2 regions of the Pasteurella multocida genome follow, and region 2 is predicted to be linked to the other one. Evidence: riboswitches for the same ligand, from Rfam matches in the RefSeq annotation. Region 2 holds a riboswitch; the other holds the start of a gene.

Region 1 (3,215 bases), 150 kb from region 2:
ATTACCAGCAAACTCTTCTGGTTCAAACCAAGAAGGATAGCCACGGCAATCATCATAGTTCATCTTCGCAATCGTATCGGAGTAGATTTCAATTTTACCAGAAGGTGTGCCCAGTGGATTCAATAATGGATCTTCACGGAATTCACCATAACGAACCCATTTTTTTGCTTTTTCACTGGCATTAAATGTAATAGGTTTATTTTCTTCCCAGAATTTTTCAAATTTAGGCATGAGGACACGATTTTTGCGTGCGGCATCAAAAGCGGATTGGTAAAAATATTTTAACCAATCCATTTCACTTTTGCCTTCTGTGAATTTATCTTCTACGCCCGCACGTTTAGCTAATTCAGCAAAGACATCATAGTCATTACGTGCCTCAAATTGCGGTTCAACCACTTGTTTCATCGGCAGAATGTGCATCATGGAATAATCACCACTCATGGTTAAATCATTTCGCTCATAACTTGTCGTGATCGGTAATACAATATCTGCCATTCTTGCTGTTGGCGTCCAGTTGATTTCATTCACAATGATTGTTTCGGGTTTTTGCCATGCCTTGACTAAAGTATTGGTGTCTTGATGATGGACAAATGGGTTACCGCCTGCCCAATAAATTAATTTAATGTCAGGATAAGTGATTTCGGTACCATTGTATTGGATGGTTTTCCCCGGATTGAGTAAGACATCTGCAATACGTGCAAGTGGGAAACTGATTTTCGCTGATTTAGATAACCAAGATTGACCCGTATTTGAGGTATCGTTATCCAATGTCGCCGACATAGAACCAATGACACCACCAGTTGTGGTTGGTACACCACCATTTGAATAGTGATAACTGAAACCGAAGCCACCGCCAGGTAAACCAATTTGCCCTAGCATTGAGGCAAGTGTGACCATCATCCAATGTGTTTGTTCACCGTGACGTTGGCGTTGCATCCCCCAGCCCCCCATCAGCATCGTGCGTTTTGATGAAAAGTCATTTGCAAGTTGCTTGATGACTTCTACAGGCACACCACTGATTTTACTTGCCCATTCGGCATCTTTTGCTTGTCCATCAATTTTTCCAAGCAAGTATTCTTCGAATTTTGCATAACCTGTAGTATATTTTTTCAAGAAAGCTTTATCATGTTTGTCTTGTGTCACTAAGGTATGCGCAATCCCTAACATTAACGGCACATCTGTTGCTGTATTGGTTGGAATCCATTCGGCATTCAGCATTTTACAGGTTTCATTTTTGATTGGGTCAATACAAATGATACGCTTACCAGTGGCTTGATATTTTTTGAAATATTCAATGCCTTTTTGGTCTGTCGCTGTCCAAGCAATACGCATTGTAGTCAGTGGGTTAGCAGACCAGAGCACGATGATATCAGTACTTTCTAAAATCGTTTCCCAACTGGTTTGTTGTTCGTAAACTTCAATAGTACCAAGTACATGAGGCATGATAACTTGTGCGGCACCAGTGGAGTAGTCACCTTTATGACCGACAAAACCACCTGTTGCATTCAGATAACGATGTAATAATGTACGACTTGAATGGAGTGAACCTGAGCTTTTCCAACCATAAGATCCACCAAAGATATTTTCAAAACCGCCTTCTGAGCGAACACGTTTAAATTCTTTATCAATTAAATCAAGAGCCTGATCCCAAGATACGCGCACCCATTCATCATGACCACGCAGAGTCGTGTCACTTTTTCCTGGATTCGTTAAATAGCCTTTACGAACCATAGGGTATTTGATTCGTGTTTCACTATAAAGTTGATCAGGTACGACGGATTGTAATTCATTTTCAATAGCAGGCAGGATTGCAGGACCAGATTTAACGGCTTTGCCATTTTCAACTACAACACCTAAAGGTCCCCAGTGGGCAGCAGTAACAATTGTTTTACTGTCAGCTGCAATTGCCTTTGGTGACACAAGTGCACCAACGACACCACCGCTTAACGATGCGCCAGCAATACCAAGAGAGGAGCTTTTTAAAAACGCTCTACGTTTAACATCTACTTTGTTCTCTTTTTTCATATAAGGCCTCGCTTATTTAAGTCGTTAATGTTTTGACACCTTTCTAAAGATGAGTGGACAATCAATTTCTTGTTTATCCATGGCATAAGCGAACTTATTGCAGGCTTGTTACCATATCTTTTGACTTAGGTTCACAAGCTCGGCGTCAGTGATGAATTTTTAATGACTAGCACCTGATATATCTTTACTGTTACGTTGTAAATAAATCGTGAGTGCTCTTACTTCTTCAGCCGTTAATGCAGTACGATCTTTCATTGAATTAACGACGCCAATCCATTGATTCGCAGTATAGTGATCTGCTTCAATCACCGCATGGCAGCCACTACAATGAGTTTGATTTAATCGATTACCAAGTTGGTTGAGCCCAACTAAATCGGCAGTTAATTTATCTTGTGGTACAGTGATGTTAAGCATCACTTCTTTCCATTCAGAATCGGTGACTTCATCTTGGATTGTTTTTGTAATCGTGAGCTGTTCTCTCGCTTCCTCTTCCAACAATGCCAAAATAATCCGCTTCCCAAGCGCCATATAGACAATGGATTCAGCGCCTACTTGTTGCCAGCCTTTGAGGGTTGCTGTAGTTTTTCCCTCGTCCGTTTTCCATTCAGTCAATGTGGCGTAAGGCATTAAACGTACTTCGCCTCCCTTTGTTGTTTGTGCGCTAGAAATCGTTTTTACATAGAGTGGTTGAGAATGATCTGTCGTTAAAACCGGTTTGTTTTCAGTTACTGTTGTTGGAGTGATTTCTTCGGGGATATCTGGTAAGAAATGGACAATGCCTTTATGACAATCAATACAGGTTTGTCCATCTGATTTAGCCAATTCATGCATGGTTTGTGCTGATTTTGATTGTAATGAAATTTCCATTGCATCTAAGCTATGGCAACTACGACAGGTTGCTGAATTTGTCGCTTTCATCTCATCCCAAACTTTTTTTGCCATTTCATAACGATGTTTTTCGAAAGCGTCTCTATCTGGTATTTTTCCCTTTAGCTCGTACCATACGTCTTTTAATGCGAAGACTTTGGCTTTGACATAATGCCACCCTTCGGGAGGAACATGGCAATCAGCACAATTTGCGCGGATACCTTTTTGATTGGAAAAATGAACACTTGTCTCCCATTCTTCCTGTGGAAATTGCATTGAATGACAACTTACACAGAATTCAGGTGAGCTAGTTTTATGCATCA
Region 2 (3,215 bases):
TATTTCGCAATAAAATGACCCGATTTTCCACCGCACTTTTCAAGCAAACGCACTTGTTCAATCACGATGTCTTTTTGCACCGCCTTGCACATATCGTAAATCGTCAGTGCAGCAACGCTAGCGGCGGTTAGCGCTTCCATTTCTACTCCAGTTTTGCCAGTCAATCTACACAGACTTTCAATACGCACTTGGTTACGTTCCACAACGGGAGTTAAGCTCACTTCTACTTTAGATAATAACAAAGGATGACACAGCGGAATTAAATCCCATGTACGTTTCGCCGCCTGAATCCCCGCGATACGCGCCGTAGCAAATACATCACCTTTATGGTGTTGTCCAGAAAGAATCATATTCAGCGTTTCTGGTGACATTGTCACTAATGCTTCCGCTCTTGCCTCACGCACGCTCTCTTGTTTGCCTGACACGTCCACCATATTGGCTTCCCCTTGGCAATTAATATGGGTAAATGTACTCATAATTTCTCATGGTTAAGTTGAAAAATAGAAAAAGTGCGGTCAATTTGTAGAAAATATGATTAACCGCCGATACTGGCTAAATTTGCGCGTACACCACTATCACCTTGATGTAAGAAATGATGCTCACGTTTGCCTTGTAGTACAGAAGAAATACGTGCTTGTAATTGCAATTGTTGATCATCCGATTGCAATAAGTCACGTAACGTAATGCCTTCTTCACCAAACAAACATAAGTGCAGTTTGCCTTTCGCTGATACCCTTAAACGATTACAGCTAGCACAGAAATTTTTCTCATAGGGCATAATCAAGCCTACTTCGCCAACATAATCTGGGTGTTTAAATACTTTAGCCGGTCCATCAAGTAATCCCTTGCTTTGTAAGGTCCAACCCGCATTGATTAATTTATCTGCTAACAATTGACCAGATACATGATGTTGCTGAAAGAAATGATCCATTTCACCCGTTTGCATCAATTCAATAAAACGCATTTGGATCGGCTTGTCTTTAATCCAAGTTAAGAACTGATTAAAATCCGCATCATTAAGATCTTTCATTAACACGGAATTGACTTTGATTTTCTGATAGCCCACCTCAAAAGCACGCTCAAGACCACGCATTACGTCTTCAAATTTGTCTATTCCGGTAATACGATGGAACATTCGGGCATCTAAGCTATCAATACTCACGTTAATCGACGTGATCCCCGCCTCTTTCCACGCAGCAACATCTTTTGCCATACGGTAGCCATTCGTGGTCAAAGCAATCTGTTTAATGGTAGGATTTTGAGCAATGGTTTCAACAATAGGTAAAAAATCTTTACGTAAGGTAGGTTCTCCCCCCGTAATACGGACTTTTTCAGTGCCCATGTTAGCAAAACTTTTTACCACTAAACGAATTTCATTTAAGGTGAGAAAACTGGGTTTATTTGACTCAGGTTGATAACCATTCGGCAAACAGTAATTACAGCGGAAATTACACACATCTGTAATTGACAGTCGCAAATAGTAATAGCGACGTTGGAACGCATCCACTAAAGGATCATTACCAACATGTTTAATTGGAATTGTTTGCATGTCACACCTTTCTAAAATACGAGAGGATAAACCGTTTCCAGCGTATCCCTGAATAGCACAAGTTTTATGCTATTGGCATTACCACCCTATTTCTATTGTAGAAACGTAGGTTAAATAAGCTCGGAGTTATGCGATAATAGGTTAATCAAATTGTTAATTGGTATTGTAAAAGATAAGTTTATTCAATTGCAAACAATTAATATGATCTCAGTCATAAAAGCATAAAATTCTTTAAAATCAATTATATAAAAAAATATATAGCGTTGAAATCGACGCTTATTTCGAGCACTTTTCTACTCAATTTGGCGTAGAAAAGAACTTTGGAAAAATAGCGATGTCTTTAGTTATAACGAAAAAAATAAAAGGGTAAACATGTCAGATTTAACTCGTTTTACACAGTATGAGCACTTAGATAAAGTCAAAAAAGTCGTCGCGATTGGCGGAGGGCATGGCTTAGGGCGACTGATGTCTGCATTAAGTTTCATGAAATCACGTTTAACGGGTATCGTGACCACGACTGATAATGGCGGTTCAACAGGACGTATCCGGCTTAATCATGGCGGAATTGCGTGGGGTGATCTGCGTAATTGTTTAAATCAGATTATTACTGAACCCAGTACTGCTTCTAGTTTATTTGAATATCGCTTTACTGGGCAAGGTGAACTCTCTGGGCATAACTTAGGGAATCTCATGCTCAAAGCCTTAGAAAATATGCACATTCGTCCAGTGGAGGCGATTCATTTAGTGAGAGAGTTATTGCATGTCAAATCTCATATTTTTCCGATGTCTGAAAGTCCGGTTCACCTTGCTGCCGTCTTACAATCCGGTGCCAGCATTGTTGGTGAAGTGGGAATTGATAATCTCACTGAATTACCCAAATCCATTTTTTTAGTGCCTTTAGTCAAGGCTACACCAGAGGCAATTGAAGCATTACAGGAGGCAGATGTGATTTTGTTTGGTCCTGGCAGTTTTCTCACCAGTATTCTGCCACCCATTTTATTACCTGAAGTAATCGAAGCATTGCAAAAAAGTCACGCAAAGAAAATATTTATCGATAATTTAGCCCTTGAGCAAAGCCCTGCCGCCTCTCTATCGCTATCAGATCGTATTCAATGGATTCATCATACCGTTGGTAAAGAGATTATTGATGCGACAATCGTTCCAACCAATGCAAACGACTTGTGCGAGAATTTATCCTTGAAAGTGATGGTTCGCCCATTACAGGCAGATGATATTAGCTATCGCCATGATCGAAGTTTGTTATCACAAGCGATTGATGATTTACTTGGCGAATTATAATCTTTCGCCAATCACCGTATTAAATGCGTCTTGCTTGCCAATATTTTTTTGACCAATAGGGACTATTTAAAGAAGAATAGATCACCCCTCCTTTAGTTGAGGCATGCAAAAACAAATCATCTTTGACATAAATACCAACATGATAGCCATTTGGACCTCGACCGGTTTTAAAAAACACTAAATCACCGGTTTGGATATCCTGTTTAGACACTAATTTTCCATAATTAGCTTGCTGTACCGTCATTCTCGGTAAAAGAATATCAAAGCGATCTAAAAACGTTTTTTGTACAAAACCAGAGCAATCAATACCGGCACGACTTTGTCCACCTAAACGATAGGGCGTTCCTGCCCATTCACGTTGTTGCTC

The links. Region 2 has a riboswitch for molybdenum cofactor ahead of moaA (GTP 3',8-cyclase MoaA). Riboswitches for the same ligand answer to the same signal wherever they lie in the genome.
Region 1: another riboswitch for molybdenum cofactor. It lies ahead of torA (trimethylamine-N-oxide reductase TorA); the one in region 2 lies ahead of moaA (GTP 3',8-cyclase MoaA).

The regions. Positions count from the first base shown of each region.
Region 1 covers NZ_LT906458.1:526,723-529,937, forward strand. The annotation lists gene torA (trimethylamine-N-oxide reductase TorA) at 1-2,025, opposite strand, end outside; molybdenum cofactor riboswitch at 2,046-2,182, opposite strand; gene CKV69_RS02510 (NapC/NirT family cytochrome c) at 2,185-3,215, opposite strand, start outside.
Region 2 covers NZ_LT906458.1:679,666-682,880, forward strand. The annotation lists gene moaC (cyclic pyranopterin monophosphate synthase MoaC) at 1-476, opposite strand, end outside; gene moaA (GTP 3',8-cyclase MoaA) at 536-1,549, opposite strand; molybdenum cofactor riboswitch at 1,538-1,687, opposite strand; gene CKV69_RS03215 (gluconeogenesis factor YvcK family protein) at 1,922-2,848, shown strand; gene CKV69_RS03220 (C40 family peptidase) at 2,868-3,215, opposite strand, start outside.